Regions from separate parts of the Spirosoma oryzicola genome, predicted to be linked through region 2. Evidence: riboswitches for the same ligand, from Rfam matches in the RefSeq annotation. Region 2 holds a riboswitch; the other holds the start of a gene.

Region 1 (15,843 bases), on a different replicon from region 2:
TCCTGAGCCAGGTGTTTCCAGTCGGCATACGACTGGTCTTTCACCCGAAGCTGAATCCAGTCGATACCCCCCTGGCAAGCCAGTTGAGCCTGCTCGGGGTTGGTAACGATATAGTGTAAGGGGCTAATGGTCATACGTACAGTTGATTACCCTGTTCGGTAAATTCTTTCGCTTTGGTCTGCATGGCCTGGGTCAGCACGTTTTCATCCGTTAGTCCGTTTTGCTCGGCGTAGTCGCGGACGTCCTGCGTGATTTTCATCGAACAGAAATTAGGTCCGCACATGGAGCAGAAATGGGCAGTCTTGGCCCCGTCGGCGGGAAGCGTTTCGTCGTGGTATTCACGGGCGGTGTCAGGGTCGAGGGAGAGGTTGAACTGGTCTTCCCACCGAAATTCGAAGCGGGCTTTGCTCAGTGCATTATCCCGGTACTGCGCGCCAGGATGCCCTTTGGCCAAATCCGCGGCATGGGCGGCAATCTTGTACGTAATTACCCCATCTTTCACGTCTTTTTTGTTCGGCAACCCCAGGTGTTCTTTGGGCGTTACGTAGCAAAGCATAGCCGTACCAAACCAGCCGATCATGGCCGCGCCAATGCCCGATGTGATGTGGTCGTAGCCGGGAGCAATGTCGGTAGTCAGCGGGCCGAGCGTATAGAACGGTGCTTCGTCGCATTCCCGCAACTGCTTGTCCATGTTCTCCTTAATCAGATGCATCGGAACGTGGCCCGGCCCTTCGATCATCACCTGCACATCATGCTTCCAGGCGATTTTGGTTAGTTCGCCCAGCGTTTCAAGCTCCGCGAACTGAGCGGCATCGTTGGCATCGGCAATAGAACCCGGACGCAATCCGTCGCCCAGCGAAAACGACACATCGTAGGCTTTCATGATGGCGCATATCTCCTCGAAATGGGTATAGAGAAAATTCTCCTGATGGTGCGCCAGACACCACTTGGCCATGATACTACCCCCGCGCGAGACAATCCCCGTTACGCGTCGGGCCGTTAGGGGAATGTAGCGCAGCAGCACCCCCGCGTGGATGGTAAAGTAATCGACACCCTGCTCCGCCTGTTCGATGAGCGTGTCTCGGAACAGCTCCCAGGTCAAGGCTTCGGCTTTACCGTTTACTTTTTCCAGCGCCTGGTAGATCGGCACGGTTCCAACCGGCACCGGGCAGTTGCGGATAATCCACTCGCGGGTTTCGTGAATATTCTTGCCGGTAGAAAGATCCATCAGCGTATCGCCCCCCCAACGGCAGCTCCACACGGCTTTTTCAACTTCTTCTTCGATACTCGACGATACCACCGAATTACCAATATTGGTGTTGATCTTGACCAGAAAATTGCGACCAATAATCATGGGTTCGCTTTCGGGGTGATTGATGTTGGTCGGGATGATGGCCCGCCCGGCGGCTACTTCCTGCCGCACAAACTCCGGTGTGATATGTCCCTTCGGTGTGTTGGCCCCAAAACTGTGACCCGGATGCTGGTGCAGCAACGCTGCCTGCGAGCCGGGTAACTGCTCGGTAATTAAGTCAATCCGTTGGTTTTCCCGAATGGCAATGTACTCCATCTCGGGCGTAATGATGCCTTTTCGCGCATAGTGCAACTGCGTCACGTTCTGACCCACGCGGGCTCGGTAAGGGTGCCGGATGTGGGCAAACCGCAGGGCGTTCAGCGATTCGTTAGCCAGTCGTAGATTGCAAAACTCCGACGAAAAAGCCGTCAGTTGCTCAACATCACCCCGATCCGTAATCCAGGATTCCCGCAGCCGGGGTAACCCCTGTTTCAGATCAATGGCTACATCGGGGTCGGTGTAGGGACCACTCGTATCGTAGACCGTAACCGGTGTGTTGGGCTGGCGGATTTTACCGGTGCCGACATACGACACGGTGTCGGACAGACTGATTTCGCGCATGGCTACCCGGATGTCGTGCATCTGGCCGGGCACGTAAATTTTGCGGGAGCCGGTCAATGGCTGGCGCGTAATGGACGGCTGCGAGGGCAGCGTCGGGCGGTTGGGGTTCGTGCTCATCCTCCCTGGGTTGCTTGTAAAATAGTGATGGTTTCGTTGCCAGATAGCGGATACTGATTCCAAAGAGTACGGGGAACAATAGCGTTGTTCACCGCTACGGCAATGCCTTTCTTTTGAGTTAGCTCCAACTGCGTCAGTAAGCTTCCAAGTGAAGCAGTAGGCGAAGTAGTAACGGACTGGTTGTTAACGGATACAGTCATAGTCGTACGTTTGAGGCTAAACGCAACGCCAGGGGCAACCGGAATCAGAAAGTAAGCGTAGAAATGAGTGCGAAAACCGAAGTGTGTCAGAAGCAACCACTGATGCGGCTTGCTTTAGGGACAAGTGCCGTGTTACACAAACACAGATGCCAATTGACAGACTAATGAAACGAGTCTAACCCGGTTTTATTCGCGCTTTTCCCTCCGCAGGTATTATCCTGTTCAGGTTCAAAGGGTGATCTCTCAGCCCGTCCGGGCACCCCTAAAGCTTCGCTGTTAAGCGGGGCAAATATATAAGATTTATATAATGTGAATCGCTATTCGGTTCTTTTTTTTTGAACAAAGACTATTTTGTATGACGTGGTTCCCTAACTATTTGGTATTATCATCAAGCTACGGCTTTTGTACAGGACGATACAGGAGATCCCGAAACTAACCTCGATTAGATCGGCCTATTGGCTTGGCTGGGGTAGTAGGAACAATAGGTTTGAAACGAAGAAGCTAACCCAAGAAATCCGTTTCTATGCGTACTATTTTCAATAAATAGCTTACCGCTTTACGCATGCGTGTGCTCGGGACAGTCTAACCGGAGCAGGTCTGCCTCCAAGGGAATTTTAAGTAAGCCACAGTAATGAATCTGTCCATCGTACTGGTAGTGTACACACGTTTTGCACATTCGCTGGACAGCAATCAGGCCGTGCTGGTGCAGCCCGTAAATAAGTGTAAACAAGCTTTCATAAAGCACCGTCTTCTGCCCCCCATCCATTTTACCAATCAACTGGCTAAGTCCATTGGCAAAACTACCCGTCTGTTCGACAATTTCCTGACCGGCGGTAGTTAACTGCAAACTATGGCTACGGCTGTCGAAAGGATCCACAACGCGTACCAATAATTCTTTTTGAACCAGCACCTTCACCGCATCACTGATGGTCGGTTTTGTCAAGTTAAACTCCTCTGCCAGATACCCTATGCGACACTTGGCTGGTTCGTGAAAGGCAAGAAACAGCAACACTTGTATTTGAATTGGACTTAGGCCGGTCATGCGGCTTTGCTGCCAGAGCAATGTCCGAAACACCTCGCCAATCCGCTCTAGCCCCGCCACAATTTTGGCATCAACCGAGCTATTTTGTTGGTTTACGTTAAATATGGAGTCACTCATTCAACTATCACAAGTTTCACAATAAGGCGCGTAGCCTTCAAAATTTGGCGCAAATTGTCCTCCGGCGCTGACCAGCTTAGATAAAGGAATTTGCTCTCCTGAAGAAAGACCAACCATCTGATTGGTTCCCTTCCCGCCAACATGCACAATAAGCGCATTCAACGTAATCAGTTCGTGAAACTCGGTAAAATATTGGACTTTTACATACTGCCGATGTTCAACAAGAGCGGTCAGATAGTCACTAAAAGATAACAAAGATGTTTCCATACAAATTAAGCTAAGTCAGTAAGCTGTTATTAAATCTACCCTATCCAAAAAAACGATGCGAATGGGGTCAATAACCAACAACCCCATTCGGCATTGATCGTTCTAGTTTCTTTCTACGGTATACGGTAACGACAAACTGCCTGATAACACTCCATATACAGCGTAAACTCCCAGCATAGGCTTATCAGCCGTTTCATGATGAGCCCCTGCTTCGCCGTGCGCGGGATGATGCATCTGCAAATAGCACGTAACAGCGTCAAAGCGGAAATCTGAGCGGTGATTGATCCGGTACGCTGGAATAGCCACCCGAATGGTTTGATCGGCAGTGACGACACCGTAACCCGGCGAATCGAAATAGAGTGGTACGCCCGGCGCTGTTTTGGGCAGCACTACCGCTTTGTCATCTCGGCGAAAAGCTTTTACACTCAATCCTCCAGGCACCCGCTTGTCTTCCTGCAAGACTACCCAGTGAGGATGCCAAACAATCCCGTCGTTGTCAAAGTTGCCGTCGTTATTTTCGTCCCAAAGTGGGGTATCATCCATGTCCGGATGCGAGGTAAGAGCCAGCGCTACAATGCCCTCGGTGGGTGAGAAACCGACATCCTGCGCTTTGAGTGTTGTTGGGAACACATAGGCCAGTACCGGAGCCCCTTGGGTACCCCCCACGGGCTTCGGTGTCGTACGACCAGCCTGACCGCTTACCTGCATACTCATAACGACCATATCCAGATCAGACTGGTAAACAGCCTTCGCCGACGTCAGCTTAAAGTCGGCATTATTATAAGAAGCTCCCGGCTGTTGTGTTTGGGCCAGCGTTGTACCTGACCAGGCGATCAGCATTAGTAGCAGTACTATTTGTGAATGGTTCATAACTTTTGTGCATTGGTTAATGGATAAAAAGGGATCTAGTCGGGTTAGCAGCCCTGCATTTCAATGATGTGAAAGCCCTGCTGGGCAATGCTGGTCTGCACCATCTCGTCGGCTTCTTCTATGTGACAGAAGCGGCATTCTTTAGCAGCCAGGGGTTGCCCGGCTTGTCCTTTCGTCGCCAAGTAGGTCTGCCCATACTCATGAATCGTTGCTTCACTCGTCAACGTAGATGGCACCAGAATGTCGAAGTGCATAATTGACCCGTCTGTACGGGTAACGTAAGTATCAAAAACGGAAACTTGCATGATTGGTAGGAATTAGCGTTGATTTATAATCTTCGTGATTGGTGTGAGAGCAGCTTCGGTTAGTGCTGCCCTATCCAGATCAGCCAGTGCTTTACTAGCTGGTCGTACTGGTGCGGTGATTGGACTTCTATTCGGGTAAGCTTTTACGGGCTGTGTTTTCTTGTCATCGTCAGATCGTTACATGTTCGACACAAATATAATTAGGAATCCTAACTATATTGAAAATGACTATATCTTCTTTTTCAATGCATGATTGATAAAATCTATTTATCAGGAAAGCTCGGCAGAAAAATGGCTAGAAGAGGCAACTGTTTTTTACCATTTGATTTGAAACAAGAAGATGCACTAAGATCTGTAACTACGGATTCGACCGCAATCTACTGATCATCACTATAACTACTCTAAAGCTTATTAGCCAATCCCTTTTGAGCTATTAAAAACTAAATTGATTTATTTCAATGATACTCCCGGTTCTCTATAGACTTTAACATAACTATCTGATTATCATTTTTATAGCATTTATTTGCAAAACTAAATTTACGTGTTCACCTTTGCCTATTCATCAACGCGGTTGCTTTGACAATGCTGCTAATAATCACAGATTGATTGCCAGCTAATCATCAGTCATCAGCACACTAACTCCCTTAACTCATGAACACAGTGCACTAAAGATAAGGTTTTCAAGTAGTGATTTTTAAACTACATAATCAATAGATCTTATAAAGTAATAAACCCTTATTTTTTAGCGGATCTACGTTCAAGCAAACCTAATTACAGACAATGATACAAGTGACTTATCATATCTCTGGCTTCGACCGGCTCAATTTTGTCAGCGACATTACCAATAGCGTTCCGCAGGATGAGTCCGTCTTTATCCGAACGCTCAACTTCGAGGCAGACGGCGTTTTAGCGAATGGTATCCTCACGATTCAAGTGCAGCAGAAAACGCAGCCCATCAGCAACCTGGCTCAACGTTTTTATGCGGTTCCGGGCGTCATTAGTCTGAGCGAGTCCACAGAACAAGTGCAATAACAACATAGATAGACCTACGGCAATAGGTCTTCTAGACGTGAACCCAGAACAGCGGCAACTGTTCCGGTCAACTTCATACGGCTCTGGTAAACGAAGCGTCGGACCGGCCTCTTTTTTCACATAACCAAACAATACAATGCAAAAACGTTTATTGGCAGACGTACTTTTTCTGCCTTTCCCCCAGAATTTACCGCTCCAGTTAATGGTATCTGGCAATCGAGATACCACTGATCATCGCGTCACCGATCCGCCTAGTCTGCCCGTGAAATCAACCTGTATTGGATAAGGTCCGCTTTGGCTGGAGTGAAACCCAGGGACTATTCCCGTGTGGCGACAAATTTTTAGCGCCAGACATTTTAAATAATCCCGACTCGCGGGTCTGACCAAACTCCACCGCCTTCGTTCGCAACTTTCTGGTACGCTGGAATTGCTGCGTCTATACGCCCCGAAGATCGCCATTGTAGTCGTCGATAAAGTTGATAAAAATTCATCGCAAGAGAGGGCATGCTGGCTAGTGACCAATGAATGCTGCGGTTCGCTGTAGCGCTTCTCGTGCATATACCCATCATCACATGAATAAATCTACTCCACAAGTTTTATCTACATTCATCGTCCACATCGCTTTATTGCTGATACTCTTTTCCACGCAGGTAATAGCCCAGAATCGGCTCCTCACCGGATCAGTTTCCAGCAAAGATGATAGTAAACCGCTTCCTGGTGCAAACATCATTGTTCAGGGAAGCAACATTGGTGCGCAAACCGATGCAGACGGAAAATTTTCGCTTCAAATACCACTGAACGCGACAAAACTGGTGGTTTCGTCCATCGGCTTTCTTAATCAGGAAATTTCTATTACCAACGCGGCTACGCTGGCAATCACGCTGTCGGCAGATACCCGTCAACTGAGCGAAGTGATCGTTACGGGCTACTCCAGCGAGAGTCGAAAAGCGTTTACGGGCTCAGCAGCTAAAATCAACGCGACTCAATTAGAAAATCGACCCGCCCAAAGTCTTGATCAGTTGCTGGGCGGACAGGCGGCAGGGGTCAATATTGTCCAGCCGAGCAGCGCCCTCAACAACACGCCTGTTTTCCGAATTCGAGGCATAAATTCCATTACGTCCTCGGTGTATCCACTTTTTATCGTTGATGGCGTTACGGTTTTTACTGGCTCCGCAGGCGGTTCGGTAGGAAATAATCCCTTGTCGGACATAAATCCGTCGGATATCGAAACGATTGATATTCTCAAAGATGCTTCTGCCACGGCGATTTACGGCTCACGAGCAGCCAATGGAGTCGTTGTAATCACGACGAAAAAAGGAAAAAAAGGGCGTACCAAAGTAAGCTATGATGGGTGGGTGAGTTTTAGCAAGCCTTTCAATCTACCAAAATTGTTAGCACCAGCGGACTACGTTGCGATAAAAAACGAAGCGCGGGTAAACGCCGGCCTATCTCCTGGTTTTGTGTTGGGTAAAAATGCCGACGGTAGTGAAATCGGGACTAACTGGTATGATGTAGCGTATCAGACGGGTGTTTCTCAAAATCACACCATCAGCATTTCGGGTGCCAATGACGCGACCAGTTATTTTCTGTCGCTTAATCATTCCGATCAGAACGGTATTCTCCGCACGAACACGTTCAAGCGCGATGCCGCCCGTGTCAACCTAGAACATACACTGACAAAAGGGATTCGAATCGGTACGAATCTTACATACAGTAAGTCCAGCAACGCGGGTCCTAACTCGGGAGCGATTGGGCCTAACTCCATTGCGTCATCGTCGGGGAATAGTGTCAATACGCAGTACATTGGTTTACAGCCACTTGCCCGAATGACGTATATTCTTCCGCCCAATGTCCCTGTCTACAATGTCAACGGTACGTACAATATCAACACGGCGAATGGTAATATCGGATACGGCCCGAACAGCTCGGCACTCGGTGTTTTTAACGCGTATAACCTGCAAACCATTTTAGATCTGGACAAAAATACATCCGACAACAATACGCTGATCGGCAGCGTGTTTGCAGAAATTGAACTACTAAAGGATCTGAAACTAAAGACCGTTTACGGCCTCGACAACTATGTGGTCGAAAACAAGGAATTCAGAAATCCGTACAGTGGAGATGGCTTCTCGACGAATGGTGTAGCGTCCAATTCCAACACGACTTATTACCGCTCTAACTGGACAAACACGCTTTCCTACGGCACAACCTTTCGGGAAGACCATAATTTGCGAGTACTGATTGGGCATGAAGAAATTTACCGCAAAGTGGATGGATGGGGGGCTACACGAACCGGTCTGGCCGATCCGTTCTACACCAATTATCAGGGCGGTTTCACGACGATTACGCCAGCCGCAACTGTCTACGCTGAAAATGGAATACGTTCTTTTTTCAGCAACGTGAACTACGATTACAAGCGCAAATACCTGTTTAGTTTCAACTTCCGTCGGGATGGGCTGTCCGCGTTGGCAGCGGGCAATAAATGGGGGAATTTTGGCGGAGGTTCCGTGGGCTGGAACCTGTCGGAAGAATTCTTTTACAAGCAAGCATCTCTGTCTCGGATACTGAACGATGTCAAAATCCGGGCCAGCTACGGTATTGTCGGCAACAGCAGCCTAAACGATTACGCAGCGCTGTCGCAGTTTAGCTCCGGCACCTACGCGGGGGTAGCCAGCCTGTTTTTCGGGCAAGCGGGTAACCCGGAGTTGCAGTGGGAAACAAGCAAAAAAATAGACATTGGCTTAAACCTGGGGCTTTGGAATAACCGCGTTACGCTGGAAGCGGATTACTACAAAAATACCATCGACGGGTTGATCCTAAACGCTCCTCAACCCTCTTCCAAAGGGATTCCTGGTAACTCGATTGCCGCCAACGTGGGATCGCTGTACAATCAGGGAATCGAGCTGGGGATCTCCGCTACCCTGCTTAACAAAGGAAAACTTGGTTGGAACGCCAATGTCAACATTGCCACTCTCGAAAACAAGGTTACTTCCTTGGGTACCGGGGGCGACATCTACCCGACGAACCTGAGCACATTTGGTATTCAGAACATTACGCGGGTTGGCTATTCTGTTGGCTCAATTTTCGCCGTACCGACTGCGGGGATCAACCCTACCAACGGCAACAAGCTGTATATCAACCGAAACAACGAGACGGTTCAGTACAATGCTGTTACCAAAAGCTTCTCGTATCTAGACGGTGGCCCCGCGCCGGTCATTGACAACTACGCAGACGGACGGATTCAAGGTCCATCCTTACCGACGTATTACGGGGGCTTCAATAACAACCTGACGTACGGTCCGTTCGATTTGACCATTGGCCTTATTTTCTCAGGCGGCAACAAACTATACAACGGGACCCGGGCTACGCTATCTGATCAGCGGTATTTCAACAACGGCACCTTTATCCTGGATCGCTGGACTACGCCCGGCCAGGTAACCGACATTCCGAAACTGGTTTGGGGGGACAGCTTCACGGGCGGCTTCTCATCGGCCAACGCTACAAACGTTGAAGATGGCTCGTTTATCAAGCTCAAAAATGTTGCGCTGGGCTACCGTGTTCCCGTCGAACGCCTTGGTATTAATAAAGTCATTTCGTCGGCGCGGGCTTACGTTCAGGCGGCCAACGTGTTCACCATGACAAAATACACCGGCTCCGATCCCGAAGTATCCATCAACGGTAACTCGATCAATTCGGGCAAAGACCAGAATGTTCCGGTCAACGCATCTGTCTACACTATTGGCGTAAACATTGGCTTCTAAATCCGTAACACACTTATTGTCATGCTACTCCACAAAAAATTTACCCGCATTTTCAGTCAGTCCTTAACCGTATCGGCTCTTTCGGTATTGCTGTTTTCTGCCTGCCGCAAAGACATTCTGGATGCGGTTCCCGTGACCAGCATATCCAACGAATCGGCCTACAGTACGCCCGCTAAAATTCTAGCCCAGGTCAACGGCATCTATGCCCAGTTCGGCAGCGCATCGTATTACGGAGGACGGTTCATTGTTTTCAACGAACAGCGCGGCAATGAATTCAGCCAGAACGACGGAAATAACTCCACGGGAGCCAACGTCTGGAATCAGTCCATCTCAGCTTCAGGGGATTTTGTTAATGCGGTCTGGACCGCTGCGTACCGGACCATCAACTCTTCGAATCTGCTGATTGAAACGTTAGCTACGTCAACCGTTGTCCCAGACTCAGTCCGCAAAGGGTACATTGCCGAAGCCAAATTTTTACGGGCTTTCAGTTATCTGAGCCTAGTACAAACCTACGCTAAACCGTTTGCGCAGAATAGCACCAGTCCGGCCTTACCGCTACGGTTAAAAGCCGAAACCTCAAGCAATAACAATGACTTGGCGTTCAGTAGTGTAGCGGACATCTACGGACAAATTATCAAAGACTTGAACGAGGCCGAAGCCGATTTGCCAACCGCGTATTCAACGGCGATTTTAAACGCGTCCAGGGCACACAAAGCGTCAGCTATTGCACTAAAAACCCGAGCCTACTTGATCAAAGGCGATTATGCAGGTGTCGTGACGGAAGCAGCTAAATTAGTGTCTGCGTCAACTCCGTTTCAATATTCCGCTGGAACGGTGACGCATCGGTTAGAGACTAATGTAGCAACGGTATTTGGCGGCTCTTATCTGGGTAACGAAGCAATCTTTTCCATTCCGTTTGTCAATCCAGCGGAAGCGCCTGACCTACAAAGCGCACTGGCGGCCAACTACCTGACGCCGGTTATTTATCTGAATCCAACGGGTATTGTGTCTGACCCGGTTTTTTCGTCAGCTACGTCGGCAGATGCCCGAAAAAACTTGCTTGCTACAAACGCAACGGGGCAAAAGCTACTGAAAAAGTTTTCTAAAAATTCCGCGCCCTATACGGACTTTATTCCTGTGATCCGCTACGCCGAAGTACTGCTCAACTACGCGGAGGCCGCAGCGCAAACGGGCGATCTGAACAAGGCAACCGCCCTGCTTAGAGCCGTTCGTAATCGATCCGACGCAGGTTTTACGTTTACAACGGGGATCGGATCGAAAGACGAGTTGGTCAGCACCGTACTGAACGAACGCCGGATCGAATTACTGGGAGAAGGCTTCCGAACCTCCGATCTGCTCCGACGTGTACAACCGCTTCCTGCCAAGACGGGCAATGCTGGTACAGCTCCGGAAGTAGCGCCAACGGCTGGCAATTACGTATGGGCGATCCCCAGTGGTGAACTCGCTTACAACACATTAGCGCCCCGCTGATCAGACGCAAACATTACGCCGATTTTTTATCATCTGCCTGGCTGCACCGGCCAGTGGCCTGACCAAATACTCCATTCAATCCTATGAAACGTACAACGTTTATTCCACTTTTCCTTGCTCTTCCTTTGCTGACGTTAGGCAAAGGTCCCGGCGATGGATCAAAACCCGCCAAAGAAAGCGCGGATAAGATTTTTGTCAATGGTACCATCATTACCGTTGATGCAAAAAATTCGACGGCGCAGGCGGTAGCTGTAAAAGCCGGAAAAGTCCTGGCGGTTGGTTCCATTCGTGATATCAACAAACTCAGAGATGCGGGTACAGTCGTCGTTGACCTCGGCGGTAAAACCGTTATTCCGGGCTTTATCGATGGTCACAGTCATTTCATGAGTCTTGAATGGACACAAACAGCCAATGTAGCAGCCCCACCTGTGGGTACGGTTAAAACCATCGCCGATATTGTTAGCGAGCTAAAAAAATACAAAGCCGAAAAAAACATCCCCGACGGGGCCTGGATTCGGGGATTTGGCTATGATGTGGACCAACTAGCCGAGAAACGTCACCCAATCAAAGAAGATTTAGACGGAGCTTTTCCCAACAACCCGGTTGTCATTACGCACGTGTCCGGGCATATGTCGGTCGCCAATTCGGCTGCGTTGAAAGCGTCGGGTATAGATAGCACCACCAAAGATCCTGCCGGGGGAATTATTGTTCGGAAAGACGGCTCCAATGAACCGGCGGGCTTGCTCCAGGAGAAGGCGCAGTACAGCGTCCGGCTGAAAAACGCCAACGCAACGCCTTCGTTGGATGATCAGTTAAAGGTTCTTCACGATCAGCAGCTTTACTACGCCAGTCAGGGAATTACGACTGCACAGGATGGCAGCACAAGTTTCGAATCGCTGCAACTGCTCAAGCAAGCTGCGAATAAAGGGAAGTTGTTTATCGATATTGAAACGTTACCCTCCTACGGTATTATCGATAAAGTGTTAGGCAACCCTGATTTCACGTACGGCACGTTGACCAATCACTTAAAACTTAACGGCTTCAAGTTTATGTCCGATGGGTCGCCCCAGGGCAAAACAGCCTTTTTTGGCCAACCGTATTTAACCAAAGTACCGGGCTGTGACGCGGAAGTCTGTCGGGGCTTTCCCGTAACGTCGCAGGAGCAGTTTAACGAAGCCGTGCTAAAGGGTTTTAAAAACAACATTCAAACGTACGTCCACTGCAACGGTGATGCCGCCATCGACATGTACATCGAAGCGGTTGAAAACGCTAACCGGGTGTTAGGAACTACCAGCACCAACCGTCGCCCTGTAGTAATTCATTCGCAGTTTGTTCGGCCCGACCAGCTCGATAAGTACAAGCAGTTGGGCATGTTGCCCGCCTGCTTCACCAACCACACGTTTTTCTGGGGCGATGTTCACGTACAGAATCTGGGCGAAAAACGCGCTTTCTTTTCGAGTCCACTGAAAACGGCGCTTAAAAAAGGGATCATTGCGACGAACCATACCGATTTCCCCGTAACGCCGGTCAACCAACTGTTTTTGTTGTGGTCATCTGTCAACCGGCAATCGCGCTTGGGACGAACGATTGGCCCCGACGAGCGATTGACGCCCATCGAAGGCTTACGAGCCGTAACGATCAACGGAGCGTATGAATATTTCGAAGAAAAAACCAAAGGCTCGATTGAACCCGGCAAGCTGGCCGATCTCGTGGTTCTTTCCGATAATCCGCTAACCATCGACCCGCTGAAAATCAAAGACATTGTGGTGTTGGAGACAATCAAGGAAGGAAGCACGATTTACAAGCGATAACTCCGGCGATACGCGTCGCTTATTCATGACTTTGTTAACCTGCAAGTAAAAATGACCTTAGCAAAAATTACCACCGTACCTATTCGTACTACGCAACGTGTGGCGGAAGTAGCCTGGTTTGACGATATCATTGGGGGAGATACTGAGTATCTGGGTGTGCTGGACAACACCCGCCGAAGCAGCTTTGCCCATTGCAAAGACATCGCGCTGGGAGCCGAGAAGCTAGGCTTCAGTACCATTTTATTTCCGACTGCCTACACCGTCGGGCAAGATCCGCTAACTTTTGCCGCCGGTATTGCTCCGCTGACCAGTGCTATAAATTTATTGGTAGCCATCCGTACCGGCGAGTTTCATCCACCCATGCTGGCTCGGGCACTGGCTTCGCTTGACCACATGCTCAACGGACGATTGATCTTAAATATTATCAATTCCGACCTTCCCGGCTTGCGCGAAGATCCGGTTCTTCGGTACCAGCGGTGCGCCGAAACCATCGAAATCCTGAAACAGGCCTGGACAAAGGATCGGATCAACCATCGGGGTAAATTATACCAGTTCGATTTACCCGCTGATCCCGTAAAACCTTACCAGCAGAACGGTGGACCACTGCTTTATTTTGGTGGCACCTCCGATGGCTCACGCGATGTGTGCGCGCGGTATTGCGATGTTTTTCTGACCTGGCCCGAGTCGGAAGAAAGTATGTACGCAACGCTTCAGGACATGACAGCACGGGCAGCACGCTACGGTCGAAAAATTGATTTCGGTTTACGTATTCACGTCATCGTTCGGGAAACAGAAGCCGAAGCGCGGGCGTATGCCCGACGCCTGATGTCAAAATTTGACGAACAGCGAGGAGCCGAAATCCGGGCGCGGGGCGAAGATTCCCGGTCACTGGGCGTACTCCGACAGGATCAGTTGCGCGAAACCGCCAACATTGACGGTTACGTTGAAGACATTCTCTGGACCCACATCGGAAAGGTGTTTTCGGGTTGCGGGGGCGGTTTGGTTGGGAGTGCCGATCAGGTCGTTGCCAAGCTTAACCGGTACATCGATATGGGGTTTCGCTCGTTTATTTTCTCGGGTTTTCCGCTTCTTGAGGAGGCAAACTACTTCGCCAAACTGGTCCTCCCCCGCCTGCCGAATGTATCGATGCCTGCCTTACAGGGCCGCATTGCAGCAGACGCCCCTGTTACCCCACTGACAACGGCTGAACTGGTATGACAACAACGACCCTTGAAAAAGAGCCTGTGGTGATGAAACGGGAAATCGGTCTGCTCGACGCGACGCTACTCGCAGCAGGCGGCATGATCGGTTCCGGAATCTTTATCGTCAGTGCCGATGTCATACGGAACGTTGGTTCGGCGGGATGGCTTATTGCCGTATGGATCATTGGGGGTTTCATGACCCTCATAGCAGCCGTTAGCTACGGCGAACTTAGCGGTATGTATCCCAAGGCAGGAGGCCAGTACGTATACCTCAAAGAAGCGTATAATCCGCTGATTGCTTTCCTGTACGGCTGGAGCTTATTTGCTGTTATTCAGACGGGAACCATTGCTGCGGTAGGCGTTTCGTTTTTTAAGTTCCTGGCTTATTTTGTACCCGCTGTTAGTGAAGACGTTGTTTTGTTTTCGCTCGGACAATTTCATATTTCGCCCGCCCAGCTTCTGGCGATTGGGGTAATTTTTTTGCTGACCTATATCAATACCAAAGGTGTAAAAGGTGGAAAAATCATCCAGACAACATTTACCGCCACCAAAGTACTGAGCATTATTGGTTTAATTGGATTTGGGCTGTTCTACCTAAAACCAGATGTCTGGGCAAGCAACTGGACCAATGCCTGGCACTTACAACGGCTCGGGCGTGATGGCTCGGTTGATATGTATCTGGGTATCCCAGCCCTTGGTGGCGCTATCGCGGCTGCCCTGACCGGTACCGTGGTTAGTTATGATGCCTGGAACAATGTGACGTTCGTAGCGGGTGAAATCAAAAATCCACGCCGAAATATTGGCCTGAGTTTACTGCTGGGCACATTGTTGGTCACTGTACTGTACGTATCGCTCAACGTCATGTTTACGGCTGTGTTACCACTGTCCGACATTGCCGGTGCCGAAAAAGACCGGGTGGGTATTACGGCGGCCCAGGCGATTTTTGGTCAGGCCGGTACCGCTGTCATCGCTATCACCATCCTGATTGCTACGTTTGGCTGTAACAATGGCCTGATTCTGGCCGGAGCAAGGGTCTATTACAGCATGGCTAAAGACGGTTTATTCTTTCAGAAAACGGCTCACCTGAACAAACACGCCGTTCCCGAATTCGCCTTGTGGATTCAGGCTGTTGTCGCTTCGTTATTGTGTTTAAGTGGTCGCTACGGCGATTTGCTGGATATGATCTCGTTTGTTGTCGTCTTGTTCTACATTCTGACGATCTGGGGAATATTTATACTGCGCCGGAAACAACCCCACATCGAACGGTCGTACAAGGCGTTTGGCTACCCGGTTTTGCCGGCGTTATACATTCTGATGGGTAGCTTATTCTGTGGCCTACTGATCATTTACAAACCAACCTATACCTGGCCGGGGCTTCTCATTGCGCTTCTTGGTGTGCCAATCTATTATTGGTTGGTCAGGCAAAATCACGTAGAAATTAATGAACGTACACCCTTATAGTGTCTGGCTGGCAGGCGTCTTCGCGCTGCTGACTTTAGACAGTTGTTTTCAGGCAAACGGGCAAGACCACCTCTCCCATCCGGTCGTCATTACTGATACACTACCGACTCGCTTTGGCATCGGGCGACTAGCCACAGCAGCCGAAATTGCACGGCTTGATATCGATGTGCGTCCTAACGGAAAAGGCTTACCCGCCGGACAAGGGAATTCCGCCACGGGCAAACAAATTTTCGCCACCAAATGCGCAGCCTGTCA
Region 2 (15,843 bases):
CGGATTCGAGACGGAGAAGCAGCATCTCTACAGTGAACTACTTCGGTTGATGTTCCGCGATCAGGTTTCTGCTATTCACTATCCGGAAACGCACCGCATCATTCGGGAAGAAAACGGACTAAATTCACTGCAAACAGCGGCTGAAGCGGATCAGTTAGCACGTCAGTAGACGACCGTTCAGTCACGAATAGCTACAATTAATAAAAAAATTTAAAAATATACCCGCGTGAACCCGAGTAGTCATACGAACTCCCTGATTTTTTGCGACATTTGCCGTATCTTATCTAATCTCTCCGCATAGCGCATGATCTCGGAGTCTCAACTACTCGACAACCTGGACGGGCAATTGCCGGGTGCATTACCTACCGGTGGCCCTATCCAATCGGCTATTACGTACGAAAAAATTCCTACCCACATCTACGCCGACGCGAAAGCTGCGTCGTTGGCGGTGGCGCAGGAAATTGCTGACCTGATTCGGCAGAAACAGAGTGAAGGCAAGCCCTGCATTCTTGGGCTGGCAACCGGCTCGTCTCCCAAAACGGTTTACGCCGAACTGATTCGGATGCACCGCGAAGAAGGGCTTAGTTTCCGCAACGTCGTTTCGTTCAACCTGGACGAGTATTACCCGATGGAGCCAAATTCGTTGCAGAGCTACTGGCGGTTTATGCGGGAGCAACTGTTCGATCACGTCGATATTCCTCAGGGAAACTATCACGTGCCGGATGGAACACTGTCGGTTGATAAAGTAGCTGAGTTTTCGAAACAGTACGAAGCCCAGATCGAAGCCGCTGGCGGCCTCGATTTTCAGCTGCTCGGTATTGGTGGTAACGGTCACATTGGCTTCAACGAGCCGGGTTCGCTCATCAACTCGCACACCCGCCTGATGATGCTCGATAATTCGACGCGTGCTGCCGCAGCGGCTGATTTTGGCGGATTGCCCAAAACACCCCGGAAAGCAATTACGATGGGGGTATCCAGCATCCTGAATGCGCGCCGTGTTGTGCTGCTGGCCTGGGGTGAACGCAAAGCGCCGGTTATTCGCGGAGCCGTTGAAGGTTTAGTAACAGAATTGAACCCGGCTTCTTACCTGCAAACGCATCGGAACGCGCTGTTTGTGATTGACACGGCGGCTGCTTCTGAGCTGACCCGCATGAAAACACCCTGGTTGGTGGATTCGGTTGTGTGGGACAATAACATGAAGAAGAAGGCGGTCACGTACCTGTCGCTGGCGCTTGATAAACCGATCCTGAAATTAACGGACCGGGATTATAACGACAATGGAATGAGCGATCTGCTGGCCCAATACGGTCAGTCGTACGATATCAACATTGACGTCTTCAACCAGCTTCAGCACACAATCACAGGTTGGCCGGGTGGTAAACCAAACGCTGATGACACGAACCGTCCCGAACGGGCGCAACCTGCCAAAAAACGCTGCCTGATCTTTAGCCCACACCCGGATGATGACATTATCTCGATGGGGGGCACGTTCCAGCGGTTAGTTGATCAGGGTCACGAAGTACACGTTGGCTACCAGACATCGGGCAACATCGCTGTGGCGGATGACGAAGCCCTGCGCTTTGCTGATTACGTTGTGGATTTCAACAGTAAGTTTGGCATCAATAGCCCCGAAGCTACCCGGATTTTCCAGGATGCGGCTGCATCGCTGCGGGAGAAGAAGGATAGCGAGATGGATACGATTGAGGTGCGCTACGTGAAAGGACTTATTCGGATGGGTGAAGCGAAAGCAACCTGCCGGTTTGTTGGTGTTCCGGTCGAGCAGGCTCACTTCATGAACATGCCTTTCTACGAAACGGGGAAAGTCGCCAAGAAACCGCTTAGCGAGGAAGACATCAAGATTACGATGGCGCTGATCGAAGAAGTTAAGCCGCATCAGATCTATGCAGCTGGTGATCTGGCCGATCCGCACGGTACGCATAAAGTTTGTCTGGATGCTGTTCTCGAAGCTGTTCGTCGCCTGAAAGGAGCCGACTTCATGAAAGAATGCTGGGTATGGCTATATCGTGGTGCCTGGGCCGAGTGGGACATTCACGAAATTGAAATGGCTGTTCCTATGTCGCCTGACCAGGTAACGAAAAAGCGGTTTGGTATTTTCAAGCACCAGTCGCAGAAAGACGGCGTGGTATACCAGGGAACCGACTCGCGGGAGTTCTGGCAACGTGCCGAAGAACGCAACCGGGGTACGGCTGAATTATATAACCGTCTTGGTCTGGCCGAATACGAAGCAATGGAAGCTTTCGTCCGCTGGAAATATTAAGAACAATAGCAATAGTTTTTTGCCCCGTATGAAACGTTTCATACGGGGCTTTTTTATGCTTGCGATAGAGACTCTACGTGGTGTCGGTTTTGAGAAACCGACACGGGTTGATGACGCCAACTGTCGGTTTTGAGAAACCGACACCACACGAGCCGACACCACAAGAACCCATACCAGAGACAAGCTTTACTAGTTGAATGGTACAATGCAGCAATCACACAATATACCGATTTACTTCTGAGTGAATGAAAATGAAGGACTAGCGATATTAAAATATCGAGTAACTAGTTATTGTGATATAGATTTTAGATATAATTGCACCATTATATAATAGTTGTATTATAATTGAACTTCTGTCAACAACATGACAAGACAAAATAAGCAGCGAACGCTTCGGCTATTTGCGCTGCATGAGTTTATTCAGGATCACTTTACAAAATCCGATTGGATCAAGGTAGCGTACCTGACTGACAGCTTGGAACTGATTGAGGATCATCCCCGGCTGTTGCGCAGCCTTGACTTCAAAGATGATGATTACGAGGGGAATAGCTTGCAGGTCTTGTCGAAGTTGCTCAGCGAAAGTAGCAGTAATCTATACGAAATTGAGCGATTTGTGGAGGCTAAAAAAGCAACAATGAGCCGCTCGGTTCGCGTAATACCGGAGTATATTTCTACCGTTCAGGTCGTTGCTCCCGAACGTGTAATTACGTTTGCGCCCGACGTTTTCCGAATACCCGACAAACCCGTTGAGTCAACGGTACTATCCGTAATGATGCCATTTGAAGCTCGATTTACCGGAACGTACACCGCCATTCGAAATGTATGCGCCAGACTGGGCATTGAATGTAGACGAGCCGACGATATTTGGGATAATAGTATTCTTATTCAGGACGTGTTTGATTTAATCTATACCTCAAAAGCCGTCATTACCGATTTTACCGATCGTAATCCAAACGTATTCTACGAAACAGGCGTCGCCCACACGCTTGGGAAGGTCGTTGTTCCCATCACGCAATCGGTCAATGATATTCCGTTTGATCTTCGGCACCACCGCGCTCTGACGTATTTACCCAACGCAGAGGGATTGCTGAAGTTAGAAACCGATCTGGAAAAGAAGTTGAAGAACGTGTTTGGTTAAGGTTTCGTAATCTAGTCGTACCTTCGAAAAACCTGCGTTTCGTAATCTATTCCTGATTCTTATGCAATCGTTTGTCTCGACGAGTACGGCTAACGTTCAATCAACGTCAGTTGCTTCCGGACGTCTGCTATCGCTGGATTTTTTCCGGGGCCTCACGGTAGCGGCCATGATCCTGGTTAACAACCCCGGCGACTGGGGCCATATCTACGCGCCCCTCGAACATGCCGCCTGGAATGGCTGGACGCCCACGGATTTGATTTTTCCCTTTTTCCTGTTTATCGTCGGCGTGTCGATAACTTTTGCGTTGGGAGGAGCCGGAAAATTTGAGAACGAAGGCAAGAAAGGTATTGTCGGCAAGATCGTGAAGCGGAGCGCGACGCTTTTCCTGCTAGGCTTGTTCCTGAATTTCTTTCCTAAATTCGATATTACGACCGTTCGTATACCGGGGGTATTGCAACGGATTGCGCTGGTCTATCTAGCCTGTTCCCTGATCTTCCTGAAAACAACCTCTCGTCAGCAAGTTACGCTATTAGCGGTGCTGCTGATCGGCTATTGGCTACTAATGACGTTGGTACCCGTTCCCGGTGTGGGCTACCCTAACCTCGAACCGGAAACGAATCTGGCAGCCTGGTTCGACCGGACATTGATTACACCTGCGCACGTTTATAAACCCGCTAAAGTCTGGGACCCTGAGGGGTTGCTCAGTACACTTCCCGCTATTGGTACCGGATTGCTTGGCGTACTAACGGGAACGTGGCTACGGGCCGACCAATCTCCAGCTGAGAAAGCTGCCTGGCTTTTCACGGTTGGCTGTCTGACAACGTTAGCCGGGCTCATCTGGAACAGCTTTTTCCCGATTAACAAAGCGCTTTGGACCAGTTCGTTTGTCTTGCTGGCGGGTGGTCTTGCCATGCTCGGACTGGCGATTTGTTATTGGCTGATCGACGTGAAGAATTACCGGCGCGGTGTGCTTCCTTTCGTAGCGTTCGGCATTAATGCTATTACCGTCTTCTTTCTGTCGGGTCTGATTCCCCGCATCATGAACCTCATTCATGTTGATCAGCCGGATGGTACAAAGACTGGCCTGAAAGAGTACTTATATCGCTCATTCATTGCACCACTTTTTTCGGACCCAACCAATGCATCGCTGGCCGGAGCGTTGACTTTCGTGCTCATTTGGTTTGGAATTTTGTGGTGGATGTACCGAAAAAATGTTATTATTAAGGTGTGACTCAGCACACTACCGACCTCAAGTATCAAATCGAACGCATTCTCAATTGGGAGCCGTCATCGCACTGGCGACCCCGTGATTTCGTGCAGTTGAGTGATCGTATCCACACGTACACCCACCAGCGCATCGACGCTTTGGAACTACAAGTGTTTTGGCAAACATCCGAAGCGCCCTCTCCTGATTTACTGAATGCCTTAGCCTGCTTCGCAGATTATACGGACTGGGACGATTTCTACGAACGCAATTCTTACGGTACTGTTGATGTAGAGGATGGCGTAGCACTGACCCATCCACCCATGTGGGAAATCCCGATTAAATGGGTAATTGCCATTTGCTGGTTCTCGGTGATAGCCTCCGTTATCGTTGCCATTTTGTTAGTGTGTAAGCGATAAACGTTTCGTCTACCTTTGTCGTTATTACCATATACTTTAGTTACAGAACTATAACCTTATATCAAACGACCGAATGGTACGTTTTCCGCTTACACTGGGTATGTTGCTCGGTGTTACAATAGCTTTAGCGCAGTCCGCGCCTAAACCAAAATCGCCGGCTCCTAAAACGGCAATTTCACTAAATAGCCCCATCCCGACCGACCCGGCCGTAAAAGTCGGTAAGTTGCCCAACGGCTTGACCTACTACATTCGTAAAAACGCCGAGCCGAAAAACCGGGCCGAACTGCGTCTGGTCATCCGGGCGGGGTCGGTACTGGAGAATGACAATCAACAGGGCCTGGCGCACTTCATGGAGCACATGGAGTTTAACGGCACAAAGAATTTTCCGAAGAATGAGCTGGTTAACTTTCTGCAATCGTCGGGAGTACGTTTCGGCGCTGATCTGAACGCGTATACGGGCTTTGACGAAACGGTGTATCAGTTGCCTGTCCCGACCGATTCGGCCAACGTATTCCGGAAAGCGTTTCAGATTCTGGAAGATTGGGCGCACAACGCAACCATTGATCCGACAGAGGTAGATAAAGAGCGTGGGGTTATTCTGGAAGAACGGCGGCTTGGACGCGGGGCCGGACAGCGCATGCGCGACGAGTACTTTCCAATTCTGCTCAATAACTCGCAGTACTCGAAGCGTCTGCCCATCGGCACCGAACAGGTATTGACGACCTTCAAAACCGAAACCCTTCGCCAGTTTTACCAGGATTGGTACCGGCCCGATCTGATGGCTGTCATTGCCGTTGGGGATTTTGATACAAAGGAAGTCGAGGGAATCATCCGCGAAAAATTCGGACGTATTCCGGTTGTCAAGAATCCCAAACCGCGTATCGAATACGATATACCGGCGCATAAAGACACGAAAGTTGCTATCGTGACGGACCCCGAACAGCCTAACACGGTGATTCAGGTCATTTATAAGCGTCCCGAGATCAAGGAAAAAACGTTGAACGATCTGCGGGAAAGCATCAAACGCGGTTTGTTCAACACGATGTTGGGTAACCGGATTCAGGAATTGACGCAACAGGCTGATCCTCCGTTCCTGGGTGGTTACAGCAATTACAGTGATTTTCTGGGGAACTTGGACGCGTTTACGTCTATTGCGGTGGCCAAAGAAGGGAATGTGGAGCGCGCTATTCGGGCAGTGCTTGACGAGAATGCGCGGGTCAAGCAATTTGGTTTTACGGCTACTGAGTTAGCACGGGCCAAGCAGGAATTCATGACGAACGTTGAGCAGGCATACAGCGAGCGTGACAAAACTCGTTCGGTCAATTACGTCAATGAGTACGTTCAGAATTTCACAGACAAAGAACCGTACACCAGCATTGAGTTTTACTACAACTTCCTCAAAAAAGAGCAGGATGGTATCAAGTTGCAGGAAGTCAATGCGTTGGTCGATCAGTTTATCCACAACGACAATCGGGCAGTTATCGTCATGGCTCCCGAAAAAGACAAGGCTAAACTACCAACGGTTGAGCAAATCCTCAGCTACGTTGACAACGCTGGAAAAGGGCTGACCGCTTATGATGATAAAACCATCGACAGTCCCTTGCTGACTACGCAGCCAACCGGTTCGCCCGTTGTGAGCGAAAAGCAGATCAAGGATATTGATGTGACCGAATGGACGCTTAAAAATGGCGTTCGGGTGGTCTTGAAGCCGACGAATTTTAAAAACGATCAGATTCTTTTTTCTGCCAGTAGCTTTGGTGGAACCTCGCTCTATGACCTGAACGATTTTACGTCGGCGCGGTTCTCGTCCACGTTGGCAGCCATGGGCGGAACGGGGGCTTACAACCAGGTTCAGTTGGGTAAATTTTTGTCCGGTAAGCAGGTTAGCGTGTATCCCTACGTAGGTGAGTTGAGCGAGGGCGTCAACGGAAGCGCAGCTCCGAAAGATCTAGAAACGGCGCTGCAACTGTTGTATAGTTACTTCACACAGCCTCGTAAAGATCCGGACGTAGTAAAAGGTTTCCTGTCTAATCAGCGGAGTGCTTTACAAAATCAGATCAATACCCCAACACCCGCGCGGGTGTTTCAGGATACGGTGCAGGTGACATTGGGTGGTAACAATCCCCGTCGTCAGCCCCTCAAGCCAGAGGATTTGGACAAAATTGATCTGGACAGAGCATTGAAAGTCTATCAGGAGCGCTTTGCGAATGCCGGTGATTTCACGTTTTATTTCGTCGGTAATTTCAAGGAGGACCAGCTTAAGCCGTTAGTTGAAAAATACCTCGGCGGTTTACCATCAACCGGTAAGGCTGAGAAGTTTAAAGACCTTGGCATTCGGATTCCTTCTGGCCAGATCAGCAAAACGGTGTATAAAGGGCTTGATCCAAAAGCAAGCGTTCAACTGGTTTACAGTGGTGATCTTACCTGGTCGCCCGAAACGACAACGCAACTCGATGCACTCGCCGAAGTGCTTGAAATCAAACTGATCGAGAAGCTTCGCGAAGAAGAGAGTGGCGTCTACGGTGTAAGCGCCAATGCGGCCTACAGCAAATACCCCGTTCCGCGCTATACCTTCCGGATTGGTTTTGGTTGCGCCCCCGACAATGTCGAAAAACTGATTGCCAAAACGCAGGAGTTGATCAACGACCTGAAACAGAAAGGGGCGTTACCCACCGACATTGCCAAGTTCAAGGCCGAAACCCAGCGCGAAACCGAAGTGCAGTTGAAAGACAATCAGTTCTGGCTCGGTTATTTACAGAATCAGTACTACAATGGGGATGCTCCCGATGAAGTGTTGCACGAAAAAGAGCACTTGAACAAGGTAACCGTTGAAAGCACGAAAGAGTCTGCCAACACCTATTTTGGGTCAAACTACATTCGTCTGGTGCTGATGCCGGAGAAAAAGTAACGGCAAAGGTAGACCTGCTGAGAGCGGCAGCCGGTACGGATCGATCTGTACCGGCTGCCGTTTTTCTTTTACCAATGTTATCGCCTACCTTTGCCCGACAACTTTAGGGGTGTCTGGCCTGCGTGGACCAGACTGAGAGAATACCCTCACTACCTGATGCAGCTTGTACTGCCGTAGGGAAAAGTTAAGGCGCATACGTCGCTACCTCTCCTCTAAAGTTGCTGTTTACTAACTCTTTCAACAGCAACATGTATTTGTCATCACAATCGATCTGGGCCGACATAACGCGAATTCGCGATCAGGCTCCACTTGTCCACAGCATTACCAACTTCGTGGTCATGAACAACACGGCGAATGCCCTGTTAGCGCTGGGTGCTTCGCCCGCGATGGTTCACGCACCGGAAGAAGTAGACGATTTCGTGGCTATCGCGAGTGCGCTGGTCGTTAACATCGGTACGCTGGATGCCACCTTCGTTGCGGGTATGAAACGCGCCATGCGCCGGGCAAAGGAGTTGGGCAAACCTATCATTTTCGATCCCGTCGGTGTTGGCGCTACGACTTACCGTAATACCGTCAGCGCCGAATTGTTAGCGCTGGCTGCGCCCGACATCATTCGTGGTAATGCTTCCGAAATTATGGCACTGGCTGGACTGAACGCGCAGACAAAGGGAGTTGACAGCCTGTACGGGTCCGATGCCGCCGTAGACGCTGGTCGGCGGTTGAGTTCGGTGTGGGGTTCCGTTGTGGTCATCAGTGGAGAAACGGATTATATTATCCAGGGTGAACAGACCGCAACAATTGATAATGGTCACCCACTCATGACCAAGGTAACGGGTATGGGCTGTACCGCTACGGCGCTGGCTGGTGCATTTGCGGCTGTCGACACGGATTATTTTCAGGCCGCTACCCAGGCGATGGCTGTCATGGGAATAGCAGGCGAATTAGCTGCGTTGAAAAATCCGGCACCAGGTAGTTTACAGCTTAACTTTTTGGATGCGCTGTATGGGTTAACAAAATCGGATATTGTCGAACGGCTTAAATTAACCATACTGTGAGCCCGCTGTATCTGGTCACCGACAGCCTGATTGCGCGGGCGGCAGGCCACACGGTACCCTTCGTAGTGGAAGAAGCGTGTCGGGCGGGTGTGAAGTGGGTGCAATTGCGGGAAAAGGAACTGTCAACGCGAGAGTTTATGGTTGTGGCAGCGGAGGTTAAACGCATTACACAGCACTACGGCGCTAAACTGATCATCAATGATCGGGTTGATGTGGCTTTGGCCGTTGATGCTGACGGTGTCCACGTCGGTCAGGACGATATGCCGTCCATAATGGTTCGTTCGCTGATTGGACGGGGAAAGGTGATTGGTTTATCCGTCAATAATTTAGCCGAGTTACAGACGATAACGGATGCCGATGTCGATTACCTGGGCGTCGCAACTGTGTTTCCAACGGATACAAAACAGGACACGTCCAGTTTACTTGGCTTGGACGGGCTGCGGGCAATCTGTGCCCAGACAAACCTGCCGACATTTGCCATCGGTGGTATCAACGCATCCACTATTCAGCAGGTAATGCAAATGGGCGTAACGGGTGCCGCGGTTGTCTCGGCTATCTGTGGCCATCCGTCTCCTTACGAAGCTACCTGCGCGCTTATCCAACTCATTGACGAAAGCGTATGAAAACTTACACACGTACATTGACCATTGCCGGTTCCGATAGTGGAGGGGGAGCCGGTATCCAGGCCGATCTGAAAACGTTTTCGGCGCTTGGCTGCTACGGCATGTCGGTGCTGACGGCGCTGACAGCTCAAAATACCCAGGCCGTGACGGATATTTTAGCCGTACCAGCTGCCTTCATCGCTGAGCAGTTGAAGGCTGTCCTGAGCGACATTGGTACTGATGCAGTCAAAATAGGCATGTTGCATACGCCGGAAGTGATCAGGCAGGTAGCCGAAACCCTAACCGAATTTGAGGTAACCAATATTGTGCTTGATCCTGTGATGGTGGCAAAAAGTGGGGATAAACTCTTGCAGGACGAAGCCATTGACGCCTTACGAAGCTATTTGCTACCCATTGCTTCGATTATTACACCCAACTTACCCGAGGCAAGTGTGCTGTTAGGCCGACCGGTTGAAACCAAGTCTGATATGTACCCGGCGGCTGTCGATCTGGCGAAACTTTGTCCCGGTGCTATTCTGGTAAAAGGCGGTCACTTGGATACGGTTGAGAGCACGGATCTGCTGTATATTTCCGGGAGCGAACAACACCAGTTCCAAACGGAGCGCATACCCACCAACAACTCACACGGAACGGGTTGTACGCTTTCGTCGGCTATTGCAGCCGGTCTGGCTAAGGGGCTGTCGATGGTTGAGGCTGTAGGTGCAGCTAAGGCTTATCTTACGCAGGCGCTTCAGGCTGGGGCCGACTATCGACTGGGACACGGACATGGGCCAGTTCATCATTTTTACAGCATTTGGCAATAAAGCTATGACGTTTACGGACCAACTTTGGCAGGAGATCGCTCCTGTGTACGAAGCCATTCTGAGCCACGGTTTTGTGGAAGAGTTAATGGCAGGTAGTCTACCATCGCCCACATTTCAGTATTACATTCAGCAGGATGCGCTTTATCTGGCTGATTTCAGTCGGGCGTTGAGCCAACTGGCCGCTCGCTCCGCAAACCCAGACGATATGCTTCAGTTCACGCAGTTCGCCCAGAATGCAATCCTGGTGGAGCGCGCGTTGCACGAAACGTATTTTTCGCTGTACGCCATTGAGCCGGAGACAACCAAGATGCCGGCTTGTTTTGCTTACACCAATTATTTGCTGGCAACGACATCCTTGCAATCCATTGCCGTAGGGGCAGCCGCTGTACTGCCTTGCTTCTGGATTTATCGGCAGGTAGGCAAGTACATTTACCAGCAGGCCATTCGGGAAAATCCGTACCGCGCCTGGATAGACACCTACGCCGGTGATGCGTTTGATCAGTCGGTGACGCAAATGCTCCGGCTAACCGATCAGTTTGCCGAGCTAGCAAGCCCAACCGAGCGGGCGAACATGCAGGAGGCTTTTCGGGTGTCGAGTCGGTTGGAGTGGTATTTCTGGAACGATGCGTATACCCAAAATCGATGGCTCGTTTGAGTGATCGTTGTGGTGTCGGGTGAGTGGTGTCGGTTTCTCAAAACCGACACTTGGCAGCAATACCTCTTGTCGGTTTTGAGAAACCGACACCACTCGAATTCAGGCCCAACCCGACACCACACCACAACTAAGCTATTCTTCGATCAAAGCCTCTATCGTTTTTAGCATACTTGGCAACTTTTCGTGGGCGTTGTTACAAAGGATGATCACTGTTTTGTCGGCGTTGATGTACCGGATAATCTGCGTTTTGTAGCCGGGATTGTCGCCATCATGCCATACAATCTTACCCAGTTTATCGCTCTGTCTGAGATTCCAGCCAAAGCCATACGGTGACAAGGTCCCATCATTCAATTTAGCCGGGGTGAAGGCATCGGTTAGTGTCTGCTGACTAACCAGACGATTAGCGTACAAGGCCCGGTCCCATTTCAAAAGGTCGCCAGCCGTAGAACTAACACGACCCGGCCCTTTGCGGTTTCCTAGCCAAATCGAGTAATCGAACTGCGGGAATGAGTCGGCCCGGACGTATCGCTTTTTTTCTGGAACGTACATATGTCCCCACGCCATGTTCGCTAGTTTGCGTTTGTCCTCACCCGTGCGAATATCCGTTTGCGTCATATTGACCGTCTTAAAAATCCGCTCCCGGCAAAATTCAACGAAATCCTGCCCTGACGCTTTTTCAGCAATGCTTGCCAGCAGCATATAACCAGTGTTGCTGTAGGTATATTTTTCGCCCGGTTCAAACAGCCGGGGTGGGTGGTATTGAATCAGGTAAGTGATGTTATCACCATTGTTCGCCACTTTGCTCTTATCCCAATGCTCGTCCATTACCGCCTGATAATCGGGTAACCCCGATGTGTGGTTCAGCAGATGACGAATTGTGATGCCCGGATACGGCAATCCCGGAATATATTTTTCGATCAGGTCGTCATAGTGCAGCTTGCCTTGTTCGTTGAGCATCATAATCGTCATAGCCGTGAACTGCTTCGAGACAGAGGCTAGCTCAAAAATTGACGAAAGGGTGATTGGCTCCTTTGTGTCAAAACTCTTGTAGCCGAACGCTTTCTGATAAACGGGTTTTCCTTTGTCAGCAATAAGCACGACACCGCTAAAATCAGGAGCACTGGCAAAAAGTGAGTTGAGTTGCGCTTCCAGTTGAACTGATGAGCCGGTTCGTGGTCGACTACAGGAAACGAAAAATACGGTCAGGCAGGATAAAGAAGTAAAGAAGCAGTGAACGAGAAATTTCATCAGTGGCAAACAATGGGATGGCTAAAAATAGCCATTCCCGTAGCATTCGCGGTGAAACGCGGAAACAATCTTAGCTACCTGCCTCGATTTGCCGTTTTTGTCCTATTGTTGAGCCTCCCGGTGGCGCAGTTCATGGTAGGCATCTTCGGTCATGCCCAGTTTCCAGTAAGCCGCTGCATGTAGCTCGTGGTTCGCCAACCGGTGTTTCATGCGCAGATAATCCCGAATTTCCTTGGTCGCCATGACTTCCGTAGCTACCCAGACAAAGCGGGTTTGCTTTTGCGCATCGGGGATGACAGTTTCGAAAATAGCTTCCTGCAACAGGGAGCTTTTACCCGCTTCAATACCGTTTCGGTGCAACCAGTGCAATTGAATATCCGCATCATACTCTAGTGGTTGTTCCTCGGTTTCATCGGGAATTTCGACAAAGGCTACTCCCTTGGCGGTAGCGGGCAATTGCTCCAGAATAGCCCCGATAGCTGGTAAGGCGGTTTGGTCCCCGGCCAGTAAATACCAGTCGGCTTCCCGATAAGCAATGTTGGGTCGCAAGGCTACACCCAGGTAATTACCGATCTGAACGTGCGTGGCCCAGGCCGAAGCAGGACCTTCATCGCCGTGAAGAACGAAGTCAATCGCTAACTCACCTGTCTGCGGCTCGAAAGACCGTACGGTATACGTCCGAACTGTCGGGCGGCTTTCGTCGGGTACTGGTAAAGGCTGCCCATTCGCATCGAACGTTGGCAGTAGAGGCTTTTCCTGACCCGGTTGGGGGAGTAAGATTTTAAGGTGGATGCCGGGCATCAGGCCAGACAGGCCAATCAGGCCGTCGCTGGCTACCACAACCCGTCGCATGTGCGGAGTGATGTCGCGGACGTGAACAACTTGGGCTGATTCGAGGATAATAGGCCGTGGCGCTCTTGTGTTCATGAGTAGTATGATCCTTCTGGGTATTGTAGATTGTTTAGAATAAATCTAAACTGAGTATTTGTTAATTAAAAGCCATTGGAGAATAAAGATTGAAAATAGTTGTTGAGTCTATCCAACAACCGGACAGGCTATGCAGTCTGGTTTGTCAAAAAGGCTTAAATTTCCCGAAATTTCCCAGTTTCGGCCCTTGAGTGGGTTTCGACTCAATTTGAACGAATCATTGTGAGTGCTACCAAACCTGAGCTTCGGACAGTTAATGTAATACGGTACGGCAAACCGTTGCGCGAAGGCGGGTCATTGCCAGCCCTGGTTGAGGCTGATGATGATTTCCTGTACGTGCTGAAATTTCGCGGGGCCGGGCAAGGTACGAAGGCGCTTATTGCCGAACTGATCGGTGGTGAAATCGCGCAATTGCTTGGGTTACGGATACCTGAACTTGTCTTTGCCAATCTGGATGAAGCCTTTGGCCGAACCGAGCCCGACGAAGAAATTCAGGATTTGCTTCGAGCCAGTGAGGGGCTTAATCTGGCGCTTCATTACCTGTCGGGCTCCATTACATTCGATCCGCTGGTAACAACCGTCGATCCGCTACTGGCTTCGCAAATTGTTTGGCTCGACTGTTTGATTACAAACGTTGATCGAACTGTGCGTAACACGAACATGCTTATTTGGCACAAGGAATTGTGGCTGATCGATCATGGCGCATCACTTTATTTTCACCATTCCTGGCAAAACTGGAAAGAGCAAAGCCGCCGACCATTCGCGCAGGTCAAAGATCATGTGTTGTTACCACAGGCGACCGAACTCGATGCGGTTGATGCACAATTCCGGCAGATTCTTACCACTGAGCGTATTGAGGCAATCGTTGCGTTGATTCCCGACGAATGGCTCACCAATGAATCCATGCCCGAATCGGCAGATGAACAGCGGCAGGTATACGCCCAATTTTTAGCGAACCGGGTTGCCACATCAGAATTATTTGTCAAAGCAGCAAAGGAGGCTAGAAATGCACTTGTTTGAGTACGCCGTTATTCGGGTTATGCCACGCGTTGAGCGAGAAGAGTTTCTGAATGTTGGCGTTATTGTGTATTGTCCAGCACAAGGCTTTCTGAAAACGGTATTCGAATTAAACGAAAATCGGCTTCGGGCTTTTTCCGCTGAGCTGGATATTGAGGAACTTCACGATCGTCTACGCGCTTTTGAGCGAATCTGTGCCGGACGCAAAGAGGGGGGAGCCATTGGCCAATTGGCGATAGCATCTCGCTTTCGCTGGCTAACGGCTATGCGCAGTACAGTAGTACAGACCTCGCCTGTCCATCCAGGTTTATGTACGGATGCTGGCGAAACGCTGGCTCGGCTGTTTACGCAGCAAGTTCTCTAAGCGAACCGGGCAGATGCGAAATCAGCTACTTTCGTTTTTGTGTCATTTCATGCCTATGTCCTTATCCATTCCGAAAAAGCTTATCGGTATGCTATGTGCTTTAGCGACCGTCAGTTACGGGCAGCCCCGGACTGATGCTTTTCTAACCAAATTGTTTGCTACCAACCAGAATCCGGTCTTTCAGGAAGTCATCAAGCATCCTGATACCTACCGATTGCAACTAATTTATACCCGGATCGACCGCGACAAGCGGAACAAGCCGTCGTTTACGAATTATTATTTCAACGTTGACAGCACGAGTTACTTCAATCCGGCGTCTACGGTGAAATTGCCCTTAGCGCTTCTTTCGCTGGAAAAACTGAATAACCTCAAAAATCCGAAGGTGACTAAGTTTACGGCTATGCAAATTGACAGCGCCTACAGCAAGCAGACAAAGGAATGGCACGACGAAACTTCCAAAACGGGTTATCCTTCCATTGCGCATTTTATCAAAAAAGCATTTCTGGTTAGCGATAACGATGCCTACAGCCGGATGTACGAGTTTGTTGGCCAGCGCGAAATCAATCGATCACTGCACGCGAAAGGGTATCTGGATACGCGCATCACACACCGATTTGTGCGCATGACGCCCGACGAGAACCGGCATACCAACCCGGTTCGGTTTATTCAGAATGACGGGACAACGATCTACGCGCAACCTGCTGCCTACAATACCGATCCGTTCGATTTCAGCCGGGTGACGACGTTAGGAAAGGGTTACTACGCCGGAGATAGTTTGGTACACCAGCCGTTTGATTTTACGGAACGAAACAAGCTACCGCTTCCTGCCCTTCAACAGCTGTTGCAATCGGTACTGTTTCCGGCTTCGGTTCCGGCGCAAAAGCGATTTAACCTAACACCCGACGATTACCAGTTTCTATACCAATACCTTTCTCAGTATCCGGGCGAAACCAATTACCCAAAATACGATACTAAGCAGTACTACGACAGTTATGTAAAGTTCTTTTTTATGGATAGCCTGCACCGCCAAATGCCGGAGGGCGTTCGGGTGTTCAACAAAGTGGGCTGGGCGTATGGCTTTATGACGGATGTATCGTACGTGGCCGACTTTCGGCACAACGTTGAGTACATGCTGACGGCTACGCTTTACGTAAATAGCGACGGCATCCTGAACGACGATAAATACGAATACGATCGTATCGGT

The links. Region 2 has a riboswitch for thiamine pyrophosphate ahead of thiM (hydroxyethylthiazole kinase). Riboswitches for the same ligand answer to the same signal wherever they lie in the genome.
Region 1: linked by a shared signal. The riboswitch ahead of thiS (sulfur carrier protein ThiS) and the one ahead of thiM (hydroxyethylthiazole kinase) in region 2 are both predicted to bind thiamine pyrophosphate.

The regions. Positions count from the first base shown of each region.
Region 1 is NZ_CP089541.1:166,173-182,015, forward strand. It holds gene LQ777_RS26925 (thiamine phosphate synthase) at 1-134, opposite strand, end outside; gene thiC (phosphomethylpyrimidine synthase ThiC) at 131-2,029, opposite strand; gene thiS (sulfur carrier protein ThiS) at 2,026-2,229, opposite strand; TPP riboswitch at 2,412-2,503, opposite strand; gene LQ777_RS26940 (MarR family winged helix-turn-helix transcriptional regulator) at 2,786-3,388, opposite strand; gene LQ777_RS26945 (hypothetical protein) at 3,389-3,655, opposite strand; gene LQ777_RS26950 (hypothetical protein) at 3,758-4,525, opposite strand; gene LQ777_RS26955 (DUF2024 family protein) at 4,570-4,830, opposite strand; gene LQ777_RS26960 (hypothetical protein) at 5,611-5,862, shown strand; gene LQ777_RS26965 (SusC/RagA family TonB-linked outer membrane protein) at 6,435-9,623, shown strand; gene LQ777_RS26970 (RagB/SusD family nutrient uptake outer membrane protein) at 9,645-11,114, shown strand; gene LQ777_RS26975 (amidohydrolase) at 11,198-12,925, shown strand; gene LQ777_RS26980 (LLM class flavin-dependent oxidoreductase) at 12,977-14,143, shown strand; gene LQ777_RS26985 (APC family permease) at 14,140-15,588, shown strand; gene LQ777_RS26990 (c-type cytochrome) at 15,569-15,843, shown strand, end outside.
Region 2 is NZ_CP089538.1:5,622,224-5,638,066, reverse strand. It holds gene LQ777_RS23815 (Gfo/Idh/MocA family protein) at 1-169, shown strand, start outside; gene nagB (glucosamine-6-phosphate deaminase) at 305-2,278, shown strand; gene LQ777_RS23805 (hypothetical protein) at 2,643-3,416, shown strand; gene LQ777_RS23800 (acyltransferase family protein) at 3,478-4,647, shown strand; gene LQ777_RS23795 (hypothetical protein) at 4,644-5,039, shown strand; gene LQ777_RS23790 (M16 family metallopeptidase) at 5,113-7,947, shown strand; TPP riboswitch at 8,043-8,144, shown strand; gene thiM (hydroxyethylthiazole kinase) at 8,196-9,002, shown strand; gene thiE (thiamine phosphate synthase) at 8,999-9,625, shown strand; gene thiD (bifunctional hydroxymethylpyrimidine kinase/phosphomethylpyrimidine kinase) at 9,622-10,428, shown strand; gene tenA (thiaminase II) at 10,433-11,083, shown strand; gene LQ777_RS23765 (serine hydrolase domain-containing protein) at 11,216-12,331, opposite strand; gene LQ777_RS23760 (siderophore-interacting protein) at 12,434-13,258, opposite strand; gene LQ777_RS23755 (HipA family kinase) at 13,481-14,278, shown strand; gene LQ777_RS23750 (DUF3037 domain-containing protein) at 14,265-14,639, shown strand; gene LQ777_RS23745 (serine hydrolase) at 14,695-15,843, shown strand, end outside.